DNA from 3 places in the Amycolatopsis sp. CB00013 genome. Region 1 is predicted to be linked to each of the others. Evidence: riboswitches for the same ligand, from Rfam matches in the RefSeq annotation. Region 1 holds a riboswitch; each other region holds the start of a gene.

Region 1 (4,762 bases):
TCGGCCGGTGCCCAACGCGGTCCCGCCGTAGAGCGCGAACGGGACATCGCTGCCGAGCTTCGCGGCGATACCCGCCAGTTCGTCTCGGGAGATGTCGAGCTTCCAAAGCGACGCGAGCCCCACCAGGGTCGCGGCCGCGTCGGCGCTGCCACCGGCCATCCCGCCCGCCACCGGGATGCCTTTGCGCAGTACGACCCTGACCTTGGACTCGCCGTCCGCCTTGCCGACGTGTGCCGCCAGCGCCTGCGCCGCCTTCCAGGCGAGGTTGTTCGCCCCTGTCGGTACGGAGCCTTCGCCTTCGCCGTAGACCTCGACACCGGGATCCTCGGTGACCGCGACGGTCACCTCGTCGGTCAAAGAAAGCGCCTGGAACACGGTCACCAGCTCGTGGTAACCGTCCGGGCGTACGTCACCGACCGACAGGTGCAGGTTGACCTTGGCGGGAACCCTGACGGTTACTGGGGGCGGTACGACGGCGAGCACCCGTCAAGCCTACGTGGCCGTTCCACTTGCGCTGTCACCAGGAGAAAAGAGAACAGGACGAGTCGGACACGAACGGGCCGCCCGGGACGGATTTCGTCCTGGGCGGCCCGTTCGTGGAGGAATCAGGCAGCGACACCCTGCGGTCCGCGGACCGGGTGGGTCACGTGGCCGCCGCGTTCGGCGATCCAGGCGAGCGCGGCGTCCGCACGCTCACCACGGACACCGAGACGGAACCGGCCCACCGGCGTGTCGCCGATCCGGGTCAGGCCACCACCGATGGTGGCGAGTTCGACGTCGAAGCGACCTGCGGCCTCCGGGAGCAACGCACCGACCGAGGCGAAGCCGACCAGCACGACGTCCACCGCGCGGTCGTACTTCGAGGCCTGCGCACGCCCGGTCTCGATCGCGGGAAGCAGCGCCTGCGCGGTACGGCTGTTCGGGTCGGAGACCAGGTCGAGCACGGTCCCGCGTTCGATGATCGCCCCGGCTTCCAGAACCGCGACGTCGTCGCAGACACGGCGAACCACGCCGGCGTCGGGAGTGGTGAGCAGCACGGTGACTCCGAGCTCGGCACGGGCCCGATCGAGCACGGTGAGGACCGCGCCGGACTCCTCGGCCTGCACGCCGGCGGTCGGGTCGTCGGCCAAGAGCACGGACGGCCCGGCGGCCAGCGCCTTGGCGATGGCCACTCGGCGCAGCTGCCCTTCGGACAGGTCGCCCGGCCGCTGCCCCGCCCGGGGGGTGAGCCCGACCAGGTCGAGCAGGTTGCCGACCCGGTTGCGCCGCTGCGGCCCGTCGAGACCGAGCTGTTCGAGCGGCGAAGCGATGTTGCCGGCGATGGTGCGCTCGGCGAGCAATTCCGGTTTGGTGCTCACGACGCCGACCTGCCGCCGGATCTCGCGCAGACGGCGTCCGTCGAGAGTCCCGGTGTTGAGGCCGTCGAGGCGGACGACGCCACGGTCGGGACGCTCCTGAAGACCGATGCAACGAGCGAGGGTCGACTTGCCGGAGCCGGCCGGGCCGACGACTCCGAACAGCGAGCCCGCTTGGATGTCCACGCTCACGTCGCGCAGCGCAACGACGGGATTTCCGTTGAGGGGAAAGGATTTGGACAGGTTTTCGACAGTGATCACGAGAGGCTCCATGCGAATGGGGCGCTGCTTCTTTCGAGCGCGCCGACCGTCACCGAGTGACCGTCCGGAAACGGACGGTTTTCAGAGGTAAGGGAGAAGGACTCAGGCAGTAACGGTGGAGCGTCGACACGCACTTACCGTGCGGCGACCTTCATCGACGACACGTCGCCTGGTCAGCAGGAGCGGGTGGGTGACCCTGTTCATTAGGCACAGCCTCCATCGGTCCTGGCTGTAGCACCTGCCCTGTGGAGGGTGGTTGCTGCGACTTCGGCGAGCCAGGTCTCTCAGTCGCTCGGGATGGCTCACTGAGTAAAACCGATCCCACTGGATGAAAGCAAGCGCGTAGGCGCAGATCACACGTCTGGTCGCGTCCATCATACAGGATCTGCTGTCCATATAATGGAACGCAGGCAGGTGACTTCGGCTTGCGTCAGGCGCGCTACCTGCTAAGACAATGCAGGCGCATACAAATCGAGAGAAGTCCGGCGGACGTTCACGCGGTGCCGGTCACATCCGAGACAGGCGGTCAACCGGCGGCCGCGGCGATCCGCGCGAACTGGTGGACATCCAGCTGTTCACCGCGGGTCTTGGGGTCGATTCCCGCCTTCTCGAGCAGCTCCCCCGCGCGCTCGGCGGAGCCGGCCCATGACGCCAACGCGGCACGCAAAGTCTTCCGCCGCTGGGAGAAGGCGGCGTCGACCACCGCGAACAATCGCTCCCGGTCCACGGACGACACCACCTCGCCCCGTTCGAAAGCGACCAGTGCGGAGTCCACGTTCGGAACGGGCCAGAACACCGCGCGAGGCACCGCGGCGACCTTGCGCGCCTTTCCGTACCAAGCGAGCTTGACGCTGGGGACGCCATAAGTCCGGCTCCCCGGGCCGGCCGCCATCCGGTCCGCGACCTCGGTCTGGACCATCACGAGACCGCTGGTCAGCGACGGCAGTTCGGCAAGCAGATGAAGTACGACCGGAACCGCGACGTTGTACGGCAGGTTCGCGACGAGCGCCGTCGGACGCGCGGGCAGGTCGTCGGCCGTGATCCGCAACGCGTCCGCGCCGACGACCGTCAGTCGGTCGGCCCCGCCTCGTTCGGCCGCGGTATCCGGCAACCGCCCCGCCAGCACGGGATCGATTTCGACCGCGACGACCTCGGCGCCGGTCGCGAGCAGTCCGAGGGTCAACGAGCCGAGGCCCGGCCCGACCTCCAGCACCACGTCGCCTTCGCCGACCCCCGAGAGGTCGACGATGCGTCGCACCGTATTGGGATCGTGCACGAAGTTCTGGCCGAGCTTCTTGGTCGGACGTACGTCCAGCTCGGCCGCCAGCGCCCTGATCTCCGCAGGACCGAGCAGTTCAGTCACCCGACGATCGTAACCAGCCCCGGTGGGCCACGATTGGCCGGTGGACGACGTCGTACTCGAAGGCGAGAAAGTCCGGCTGCGCGACTGGAGGCCCGGCGACCTCCGACCGCTTCGCGACCTACTCGATCCCACGCGGCCCTGGCATGAAACGAACGGGCCCTATTTCGGCACCCCGACCGCGGCGGCGGCCGACTCGACGGCACGCGAACTCACCACGCCCAAGACCGAGCCCGTCGATCCTCGCACCAGCCTCGCCGTATGCGATCTGAAGGACGGCAGGTTGATCGGCAGGGTCAGCTGGTACTGGGAAAGCAGGCAGACCGACTGGCGGCGGATGGGGTTGGCGATCTACGACGAGCGGTACTGGGGCGGCGGGTACGGCACCGAGGCCTTGCGCCTGTGGACGACCTATTTGTTCGCTCGCACCGACACGCTCCGCCTGGACTTCGCCACGTTCTCGGGGAACCCGGGGATGATCGCCGTCGGGCGGCGGCTGGGGTTCGTGGAGGAAGGCCGGTTCCGGCGCGCTCGACGCTGGGCCGGAGGCGTGCATGACGCCGTCGTCTATGGGGTGCTCCGCGAGGAGTGGGACCGGATGACCGGCTGACCGCGGAGCTGTGATCCCGCCCCCACCATCCGTATGGCGTTTTCGAACCGACACGTATCCCACTCCCGTGTGATCGGCGCAGGTCAGCGCAGGCGGAGCGTAATGATCATCCACCCGATCGATACCGTGCATTCGTTCGAATCTGCCTCGACAATCGAGGGATGACCAGCAAAAACAATCCCAAGGCCTTCCCGCTCAACCTGCCGGAAGGTGACGCCGAACTGCTCCTCGACGAGTTGCAGACACGGCTACGCGAAGGGCGACGTCTGTTCGCCGAAGTCGGCCAGATCCTGGCCGAGATCGAGTCACGTGGGGTCCGAGACCTTTACGGATACAACTCGATCGCCGCCTTCTACGAGCATGTGGCTCGAGTGCCTCGAGCAGAGGCTCAGAGAGTGGCCGGCAGAGCGCTCGCGCTCAATTCGAGACGGGCGCGCGACGGCACGACGATCGATCCCGTCGCGCCGTTGACCGGTGAGTCGGCCAGCACCGGCGCGTTGGCCGAGGCCGGCATCGACCGGATCGTCACCGTCATGAAGAGGCTGCCGGACCACCTCGACGCGGACGAGCGGCTTGAGGCCGAAAAGGGCCTGGTCGAACTCGCGGGCGTCGCAAGACCGCGCGACGTCACGATGGCGGGCACCGACCTGCTCGCGCGACATGATCCGGATGGGAAGCCCAAAGACGATCCCGAGCCGAAACGTCAGCGAAGCGAATTCTGGTTGCGCCAGAAACGGACCGGCCGCTGGGACATGCGCGGAAACCTCGACCCCGAGACGGGCGCCCGCCTGAACGCGCTCCTGGTGCCGCGTGCGTATCCGGCTCCCGGCGAAGTAGCCGACGACCGTGCGCCCGCGGAGAGACGCGGCGACGCGTTCGCGGAGATCGTCGATCTCGCGGAGGCCGGCCCGGACATACCCGCGCCCCGGCAGACCGCGGAGCGGGTCACTGAGGAGCCTCAGCCCGCACAGCCCAGCGAGGAACCCGCGAGCCGCCCTAAGCCCGCTCAGATGCCGCCACAGGGCCGCCAGAGCCCCCACCGCGGCAGCGGCGAGGGCGTTCAAGAGCCCGCCGCGGCTGAACGATCCCGGAATGTCGCTCACCTGCGTCCCCCTCGATGGTGGGCACGACTGTCGAGACCGAGATCCGGGAACGCGGCGCAATCTCATAAGCCTT
Region 2 (4,762 bases), on a different contig from region 1:
TCGGCGTGGACCGCGTGCCGCTGATCGTGCTGAGTCATCTGCACGCCGACCACATCGGCGGTCTCGGATCCGTCTTCGAGGGCCGGTCGGTCGGAGCGGTCGCCGTCGGCCCGGGACGGGCTCCGGCCTGGGCGTGGCAGCAGGTCGCGGACGAGACGGCGCGCCGCGGGATTCCCTTGCTGGAGCTGGAGATCGGACAACGGCTGGAATGGCAGGCGTTGTCAATCGACGTACTGGGGCCGCGCTATGTCACCCGGCGCTCGGTTCGTGAACAGGACGGCACGGTGATCAACAACGGTTCGGTCGTCCTGCGCGCCGGGACCCCGGCGGGCCGGTTGTTGCTGACAGGCGACATCGAACTCGCCGCGCAGTCCGACCTGATGGCCGAGGGTGCCGATCTGCGTGCCGAGATCCTGAAGGTCCCGCATCACGGAAGTCGTTACACGGCACCGGACTTCCTCAACGCCGTCGCACCGCGGGCCGCGTTGGTGAGCGTCGGTGCCGGAAACACCTACGGTCATCCGAACAAGTCCACTTTGGACAGCCTGGTGGCCGTCGGCGCGTCGGTCGCCAGGACGGACACGGACGGCGACACCGCGGTGGTCGCGGACGGGCGAGGCCTCGCCCTGGTACGCCGGGGTGAGCCCCGCGGCCCGCCTCGTTCCTGAGGCGGGCCGGCGGGAACTGAGATGCCCGAGCTTTAGATACCCAGAGCCTCGCGGACCGCGTCGGCCGAGGCGCTGACGGTGGCCTTCGGGCCGATCTTGTCCTCGACGGCGTCGAGGGTCTTGAGGCCGTCGCCGGTGATCAGCAGGACGATCTCCTCGTCCGGGTTGAGCTTGCCGGTCTCGATGAGCTTCTTGGCCGTCGCGACGGTCACGCCGCCCGCGGTCTCGGTGAAGATGCCCTCGGTGCGGGCGAGCAGCCGGATGCCCTCGACGACCTCTTCGTCGGTGACGTCTTCGATCGCGCCGCCGGTGCGGTTGACCACGTCGAGGACGTAGGGACCGTCGGCGGGGTTCCCGATCGCCAGCGACCGGGCGATCGTGTCCGGCTTGACCGGCTGGACGACGTCGTGCCCGGCGCGGAAGGCCGCCGAGACGGGGGAGCAGCCAGTGGCCTGCGCGCCGAACACCTTGTACGGCGTCTCGTCGACGAGGCCGAGCTGACCGAACTCGCGGAAACCCTTGTCCACCTTGGTGAGCTGGGAACCGGAGGCGATCGGCACCACGATCTGGGAGGGAAGCCGCCAGCCGAGCTGTTCGGCGACCTCGAAGGCCAGCGTCTTGGAGCCTTCCGAGTAGTAGGGCCGGACGTTCACGTTGACGAACGCCCAGCTCTCCTGCTCGGCGGCGAGCTGGGTGGCGAGCCGGTTCACGTCGTCGTAGTTGCCGTCGACCGCGATCAGGTCGCCGTCGTACACGGCGGTGGTGAGGATCTTGGCGCGTTCGAGGGTCTTCGGGATCAGGACGACCGACCGCCAGCCCGCGCGGGCCGCCGCGGCGGCGACGGCGTTGGCCAGGTTGCCGGTCGACGGACAGGCCAGCACGTCGAACCCGAATTCGCGGGCGGCGGCCAGCGCGACGGCGACCACGCGGTCCTTGAACGAGTGGGTGGGGTTCCCGGTGTCGTCCTTGACCCAGACCTTCTTGACGCCCAAGGCTTTCGCGAGCCTGTCGGCCTGGATGAGCCGGGTGGCGCCGGGTTCGGTGTTGGGGATCTCTTCGACGTTCGACGGAACGGGAAGGAGCTTCTTGTAGCGCCAGATGTTCTTCGGCCCGGCTTCGATGTCCTCGCGGCGCACGCGGCCGAAGTCGTAGGCGACCTCGAGCGGCGAGAAGTCCTCGGCGGAAACGAATTCGGGGGCGAGCGGCTGCCGGTGTCCCTCTTCCTTCGACACCAGTTCTACGGCCGGTCCGAGATCCGGGGTCTTGGTGGTGGAGGTCGTGCCGAGGGTTGCGGTCATCGCGAGGTTCCTTTCCTCATCTGCCCCGCCGGTGGCGGGCCGGAATTGGCACCGTGTTCGTCAGCTATCCCGCGATCGCGGGATGACAGGCTGACGCCGGTTGCCGGGGCTTCATCGGGCCGTTCCCTCTGCCCCTCTGGATGAGCGGTATTCGATTGTCGGCACGCGTGTCATCGCGTCGCCTCGCCAACACCGTACGACATGAGCCTCAGGTGGGGCCACCGTGCCCGGAACACATCACCGGACAAAGCACACGAGAGGAGGAGTGGCAGGATCGTCACCGTGACGACGCAAGCTTCCGCCCCATCGCCGCTGGTCCTGGTTCTCGGTGAGGAAGAGCTGCTGATCGAACGTGCGGTCCGCAGTGCTTCGGACGCGGCCAAAGCGGCCGATCCGACGGCGGATCTCACCCGGATTCGGGTGTCGGACCTCACAGTCCCGGCGCTCGCGGAAATGGTCAGCCCCTCGCTGTTCGCCGAGGGCAGGGTGATCGTCCTCGAATCCGCGCACGACATCTCGCAGGAGCTCGCCGACGGGGTGATGGCCTACGTCAAGGCGCCCGCCGACGGCATCGTGCTCGTCGTCGTGCACAGCGGAGGCGGCCGGAGCAAGGCCGCGAAAGGGCTTCCAGCCGCCTTGAAGAAGGCGGGCGCGGAGGTCGTCGAGTGCCCGAAGCTGACCAAGGCCGCCGAGCGGGAATCCTTTGTCCGTAACGAGGTCCGCCGGGTCGGCGGGAAGATCGACGGTGCGGCCGTGCTGGCGTTGATCGACGCCGTCGGCTCGGATCTGCGTGAGCTGTCGTCGGCGGCGACCCAGCTCGTCGCGGATGCCGGCGGGGCGGTCGACGAGCAGGCCGTCCGGCGCTACCACCGTGGCCGCGCGGACGTGAACGGTTTCGCCGTCGCCGAGAAGGCCGTCGCCGGTGACAAGGCGGCGGCGCTGGAGTCGCTGCGCTGGGCGATGCAGCTGGGCGTACCGCACGTGCTGGTCGCGGACGCGCTCGCCGACGCCGTCCGCACGATCGCGCGGGTGTCCGGCGCCGGTCGCGGGAACCCGAATCAGATGGCGGGCGAGCTGGGGATGCCGCCGTGGAAGGTGCGCAAGGCCCAAGGGCAGGCCCGCGGCTGGGGGCAGGACGGTCTGGCCACCGCGATGAGGGTGGTCGCCAGGCTCAACGCCGAGGTCAAGGGGGTCGCGGCCAATCCGGAGTACGCCTTGGAGCGGGCTGTCCTGGAGGTCGTCGACGCCCACGGCACAAGCCGCTGAGAACGGCGAAGGGCCCCGGCGACGTGAGTCGCCGGGGCCCTTCGAAAGCCGATCAGAGAGAGTTCGCGCGCTTCGCGAGCGCGGACTTCTTGTTGGCGGCCTGGTTGGCGTGGATGACGCCCTTGGTCACGGCCTTGTCCAGCTTCTTGGCCGCGTCCTTCTGCAGCTCCAGGGCCTTGGCCTTGTCACCGGCGTCGGCGGCCTCGCGGAACTTGCGGATCGCGGTCTTCACCGAGGACCGGATCGCCTGGTTGCGCTGACGCGCCTTCTCGTTGGTGGTGATGCGCTTGATCTGCGACTTGATGTTGGCCACGGGGGCGCTCCTCTTGAATCTCTCGGTGGTTTCACCGCCGCGCTGTGACCGGCCCTGCGTGCTCGTGAGAGCGGCGCGGGTTTCCTCCATGACGGAATGCCACACGACGGTGAAGGGCAAGCTTAACAGCCGTCCCGGCGCGGCTCGCGCCAGCCTCGGGCGGGCTGCTTGCGGTACGGTGAAGATCGTAGTGCCTAGGGTTCCGCCGCCTGCCCGTTCAGCGAAACACACAATCAGGGCAGACGGGACCGGTCCGAGCGGTACCATCGGCGGAGCCGGAAGCACCGCCGTTCATCTGACGGGACAAAAGCCTGGAGGACCGGGTTTTCCGCATGCGCGGAAAACGTGAAAGGTCCGCTGTGAACGCCACCGCTCTGTCCTTCGTCGTCATCGCCGCCGTCATCCACGCGGGCTGGAACCTCGCCGCCAAGCGGATCCGCCGCGGCGGAGCCAGGTTCGTCTGGGCGTACTACAGCCTTTCCGCGATCCTGCTCGTCCCCGTCATGGCGGTCTCGCTGGCCGTGGAACCACAACGTCCACAGTGGACCTGGCTGTTCGCCGCCGTGGTCACCGCGGTGTTCCACGTCACGTACGGCATCGTCCTCCAACGGGGATACGCCGTCGGCGATCTGTCCGTCGTCTATCCCGTCGCCCGCGGTACCGGGCCGCTGATCTCGGTACTCGCCGCCGTCCTGCTGCTCGGCGAGCGGCCCGGAATCCTCGGCCTGGTGGGCGCTTTCCTCGTGGTCGCCGGGGTGCTGGTGATCGGGAGCGGGCGGGCGCCGGCCCACGCCGACGCCGCCGACCGTGTCGCTCGCCGCAAAGGCCTGTTCTACGGCCTGCTGACCGGTCTCACGATCGCCGCCTACACGCTGTGGGACGCGCATTCGGTCACCGGTCTCGGTGTCCCGCCGATCGTGTACTTCGGAACCGGCGCGATCGTGCAGAGCCTGCTGATGGCGCCGTACGCGCTGAAGGACCGCGAGGAGATCTCGTGGCTCTGGCGCGAGCACAGGCGTGAGGTCGTCATCGTCGGCGTGTTCTCACCCGTCGCCTACCTCCTGGTGCTCTACGCCCTCCAAGTCGCCCCAGTGAGCCTCGTCGCGCCCGCGAGAGAGCTGAGCATCGTCTTGGGCGGTGTCGCCGCCTGGCTGGTCCTGGGGGAGGCGAACGCCGTCCGCCGGCTGGCCGGGTCGGTGGTGGTGCTGGCGGGTATC
Region 3 (4,762 bases), on a different contig from region 1:
TGCCCCTGCAGCGGGCCGGGGGCACGGAAGATGCGGTCGGTCAGGTTGCCGAGCGCTCCGGCCAGCACCAGGCCGAGGCCGATCGCCCAGCCGACCGAGCGCAGCCGCCGCGACAGCCAGACGATGGCGATCACGACGGCGATCGCGACCAGCGCGAGCACCCAGGTCAGCCCGGTCGCCATCGAGAAGGCGGCACCGGGGTTGCGCACCAGCTGGAAGTACACGAGCCCGCCGAGGAACTCGACCGGCTGCTTGCCCTCGAGCGTGGACACGGCGATCTGCTTGGTGAGGAGGTCGATCCCCCACAGCACCGCGGCGACGACGAACACCACGGCGACGCGCTTCTTGGGCAGCGGCGGCGATGGTGGCGCGGTTTCGGGCTCTGTACTCACTCCCCCATTGTCCACTGAGCGGGTTCAGGCCTCCTCGGCGGCCGCCTTCGGCCTGCTCAGCAGGGCCGCGAACGCCCCGGCGAGCGCGACCAGCGACGACAGCACCAGCGCGAGCTGTCCTTGCGGCGGCACGACCGCGCAGACCACGAACGCCGCCGCCACGACGAGCACCAGCACGCTGCGTTCCAGCCAGGCCAGCAGCACCAGGCCGATCGTCAGCAGGATCGCGCTCCGGGTGTCGCCGTCGAGATCGAATTCCCAGTGGCCGACCAGGTCGGCCAGCGCGATGGCGACCAGTCCGCCGACCGCGATCGCGGCGACCTTCCACCACGGCATGGTCTTCGTCCGAAGGGCGTAGAACAGCACCGTGCCGAGGTAGACCGCGAACACGGCGAACAGCCAGTTGTCCATCCTGCCGATGGCCCCGGACGAAACCGCGGTCAGGGGCGTCCCCGCGTTCTGGACGGAGCCGAACATGCCGCCGTCCCCGTTGGGCACGTAGGCGAACCACCCTTCGGACCGGCGCGTGCCGACGGACAGGGCCACCACGGCCAGCTGGGCGAATCCCAGCAGCGCCAGCGGAAACCAGTAACGCGGTCGCTCGTTCCCCATGCGGGGTGAGGGTAGTGGGTCAGGCGCAGAACGGGGGCAGTTCGCGCGGATCGTTTTCCGGCACCCAGCGGCCTTCCGGCTTCTCGTACTGCCAGCGGGCGCCACGGGCGACGATCTGGCGCAACGCCAGGACGATCCGGTCCACGTGTTCGGTGGTGCTGCCCAGGCCGAGGCTCACGCGCACGGCCTGCTGGCCCGTCGAACCGGCGACGGCGATCAGCCGTTTGGTCGCCACGTGCGCGCAGAACGCGCCGTCCCGCACGCCGATGCCGTACTCCGCGGAAAGGACCGCGGCGAGCCAGCCAGGGTCGAAGCCGTCGACGACGAAGCTGAGCGTGCCGACGCGGTCGACCGGCGCGTCGAACAGCCGCAGTTCGGCGAAGCCGGGGATGGCGGCGAGACCGCGACGCAGCCGCGCCAGCAGTTCCTCTTCGTGGGCGACGACGCCGTCCCAGTTCGCGGCCAGCGTCTCGCAGGCGACACCGAGCGCGTAGACGCCGACAGTGTTGGGGGAACCGGCTTCGTGCCGCTCAGGTCCGGAATTCCAGACCACGGAGTCACGGCTGACGAGCTTCGTCGCTCCGCCGCCGGCGAGGTACGGCTGGGCCGCGCGCAGCCAATCGGCGCGGCCGATCAGCGCGCCGGCACCGAAAGGCGCGTACAGCTTGTGGCCCGACAGCGCGACGTAGTCGACGTCCAGTTCGCGCACCGAGATCTTCCGGTGCGGCGCGAGCTGCGCCGCGTCGAGCGCGATCCGGGCGCCGTGCCGCCGCGCGACGGCCGCGATCTCCTTGACCGGCAACAGTTCCCCGGTCACGTTGGACGCGCCGGTGAGCACGACCAGCCGCGGCCCCTGCGGGCAGTCCGCGAGCGCTTCGTCCACAGCGGACACCGCGGCGAGGCGGGTGCGCGGCGTCTCGATCCGGCGAACGTTCGGCCCCTTCCACGGCAGCAGCGCGGCGTGGTGCTCGGTGTCGAACACGACGACCGACGTGTGCTTCGGCAGGCTGCGGGCGAGAAGGTTGAAGGAATCGGTGGTGTTGCGGGTGAACACGACGGTGTCGGTCGATCGAGCGTCGACGAAGTTTCGCAGGATTCCGCGGGTGCGCTCGTAGAGCTTGGTGGAGACCTGCGAGGCGAACCCGGCCCCGCGGTGCACGCTGGCGTACCAGGGCAGGAACTCGTCGACCGCGGCCCGCACCTTGTCCAGGCAGGGGGCGCTCGCCGCGTGATCGAGGTTGGCATAACCGATGTCGCCGCCGGTGACCAGCGGAACCCGCAGACCGGCACCCGCGACCGTCGGGATTTCTTGCGTGGCAACGGTTTCAGCAGGGGTGCCGGTGCGTTCGAGAGCGAGAGTCATCATCATCCTCCGGGCCAGGGGACCCGACGAGGATCCCGCGCTTGCCCGTCGCACCACGCGACGAGCCAGGTCCTCACCCGGGGCACCCCACCGCGGAAGGAGGGTTGCCGGTCAGCTAGCCGGGGCTTGACGCTGACACTCGTGACCTACGGACGAAGTTAGCGGATGGGCGGGCGATCGAGCCAGCCCTCGTCCGCATCTTGAGACGCCGCTCACGTACTCCGCAAGCGGGAAGAGCCGTTGCCCGGCGCCGCGCCGCGCCGGGCAACGGCAGGTCAGACCCGGAAACGGCCGGGCAGTCCGATGGTCGCGCGGGAGGAGACCTCGGTCGCGGTACCCGAGTACTGATCGGTGCCCGCGGTGAACTGCCAGCCGCCGAAGGTCTTGCCGTCGACCGCCTCGCCGTAGGCCTCGGCGACCGTGGTCGAGACCTCGTCGTAGGACTTGCCGTTCCAGTTGCCGGCGCCGACCCCGAAGTCGCGCGAGTCGCCACCCTGCGCGGCGGCCGTGGGCAGGGTCCACAAGGTGAAGTGCACGTGGGCGCCGGTGCTGCTGCCACCGCAGGGCAGCGCGTTGCCGGTCCGGCCGAGGGCGTCGCCGGGGACGACCTTCTGTCCGTCGGTGACCGAAATGTTCTCCATGTGGTAGTACCCGGTGCGCCAGCCGCCGTCGTGGTCGACGGTCACCCAGTCGCCGCCGGAGCAGTGCTGGATCCGGACAGTGCCCGCCAGCGGGGCGCGAACGGTCCTGTCGCCGGGGCTGAAGTCGATGGCGTTCTTCACGCCGGAGTTCCCGTTGTCCGAGTGGATCCCCGCCGAGTAGACCGATTGGCCCGTCTCGAAGGGCAGCCCGAACGCGGGAAAGGCACCGGCCGCCGTGGCCGTCGGGGCGGCGAGAACCACCCCGACGAGTGCCACCGAGGCCCCCAGACCGGCGAACCGCGCAGGAAGTTTCGTCACCTTGCGTACTCCTTACCCCGTGACACTCACCCATTCGATGGAGTCGATTGCGGGGAAAGTAATCCAAAAGGAGTACAGAAGGGAAGAATTTTCTGAGATCAACCGACGAACAGCTGGTGCCGGTTCGTGACCTACTGGCCGGATTCGCCCTTCCACCTGGCCAGACGGCCCGCGCGGTCGACGGCCCGCAGGCGTCGTTCGGCCGCGTCACGGGCTTCGGAGGTGGTCACGACGAGTAACTGGTCGCGTTCCTGAAGCCGCGTGTTCTTGTTCGGCGTGAAGCCGGTGCCGTCGCGGACGAGGAGGCTGATCGTCGCCCCCACCGGCAGGCGCAGCTCGGCCAGGTAGACGCCGTGCATCTTCGACCCGGTGTTGATCCGGACCTGCAGGAGTTCCGCGCCCATCTCGTCGAGCGGCGCGGAGTCGACGTCGATCTCGTGCGCTTCGGCGTGCTGGGCCAGCCCGAGCGCTCGCGCGAGCGGGGTCAACGTCGCCCCTTGGAGCAGCGTCAGCACGATGACCAGCACGAACACCGCGTCGACCAGCTCCTGCGCGCCGGGCACCCCGGACGACAGCGGGATCAGCGCGAGCACGATCGGGACCGCACCGCGCAACCCGGCCCACGACAGGAACACCTGTTCTCGCCAGGGGATCTTGAACGGCAGCGCCGACAGGAGCACCGACAACGGGCGCGCCAGCAGCAACACGACCGCTCCCGCGACCAGGCCCTGGACCAGGCTCTCGAAGATCCTGCCCGGCGAGGCGAACAGGCCGAGAAGCACGAACAGGCCGATCTGCGCGAGCCAGCCGAGCCCTTCGGCGAAGGAAAGCGTGTCCGACCGGTGCGGCAGCTTCGAATTCCCCAGCACCAGGGCCGCGACGTAAGTGGCGAGCAGGCCCGACGCGTGGGCGAGCTGCCCGCTCGAGTACGCCACGACGCACACCGCGACGGTGGCCAGCGGGTACAGACCGGTGGCGGGCAGCGCCGCCCGGCGCAGCGCGAACGCCCCGCCCCAGCCGAAGGCCAGGCCGATCACCAACCCGGCGGCGAGTTCGTAGACCACCAGCAGCGGGAGCGACCAGTCGACGGTCGCACCCTCGGCGAGGACGACGACCGCGATGTAGGCCGGGGCGTCGTTGATCCCGGACTCGATCTCCAGCGCGCCCACGAGCCGCTTCCCGATGCCCGCCGATCTCAGCACGGAGAAGACCGCGGCGGCGTCGGTCGAAGCGAGGACCGCGCCCCACAGCAACGCCATCCGCCAGTCCAGGCCCAGCAACCAGTGCAAAGCCGCGCCGGTGACCGCGATACTCACCGCGACGGCCACTGTGGACAGTGCGATTCCGATGCCCAGCGAGGGTTTCACGGCCGTCCACCGGGTGGTGAGGCCACCTTCGGACAGGATCATCACCAGCGCGGCGAGGCCGAGCGACTG

Evidence for each region. A riboswitch is a leader RNA that binds a small molecule or an ion and turns the genes downstream of it on or off. The one in region 1 is predicted to bind S-adenosylmethionine.
Region 2: it holds a riboswitch for S-adenosylmethionine, as region 1 does, so the genes downstream of both, thrC (threonine synthase) here and AMK34_RS10865 (methionine ABC transporter ATP-binding protein) in region 1, are expected to answer to the same signal.
Region 3: it holds a riboswitch for S-adenosylmethionine, as region 1 does, so the genes downstream of both, AMK34_RS37675 (aminotransferase class V-fold PLP-dependent enzyme) here and AMK34_RS10865 (methionine ABC transporter ATP-binding protein) in region 1, are expected to answer to the same signal.

The regions. Positions count from the first base shown of each region.
Region 1 is NZ_LIWC01000002.1:199,328-204,089, forward strand. Features, by position in the region: gene AMK34_RS10860 (4-(cytidine 5'-diphospho)-2-C-methyl-D-erythritol kinase) at 1-483, opposite strand, end outside; gene AMK34_RS10865 (methionine ABC transporter ATP-binding protein) at 606-1,616, opposite strand; SAM riboswitch class I at 1,830-1,920, opposite strand; gene rsmA (16S rRNA (adenine(1518)-N(6)/adenine(1519)-N(6))-dimethyltransferase RsmA) at 2,143-2,979, opposite strand; gene AMK34_RS10875 (GNAT family N-acetyltransferase) at 3,020-3,586, shown strand; gene AMK34_RS10880 (DUF222 domain-containing protein) at 3,748-4,762, shown strand, end outside.
Region 2 is NZ_LIWC01000003.1:206,695-211,456, forward strand. Features, by position in the region: gene AMK34_RS20590 (ComEC/Rec2 family competence protein) at 1-668, shown strand, start outside; gene thrC (threonine synthase) at 701-1,966, opposite strand; SAM riboswitch class I at 1,980-2,113, opposite strand; gene holA (DNA polymerase III subunit delta) at 2,249-3,232, shown strand; gene rpsT (30S ribosomal protein S20) at 3,285-3,545, opposite strand; gene AMK34_RS20610 (EamA family transporter) at 3,878-4,762, shown strand, end outside.
Region 3 is NZ_LIWC01000007.1:171,350-176,111, reverse strand. Features, by position in the region: gene lspA (signal peptidase II) at 1-392, opposite strand, end outside; gene AMK34_RS37680 (hypothetical protein) at 417-1,004, opposite strand; gene AMK34_RS37675 (aminotransferase class V-fold PLP-dependent enzyme) at 1,024-2,367, opposite strand; SAM riboswitch class IV at 2,400-2,514, opposite strand; gene AMK34_RS37670 (M23 family metallopeptidase) at 2,643-3,326, opposite strand; gene AMK34_RS37665 (potassium/proton antiporter) at 3,458-4,762, opposite strand, start outside.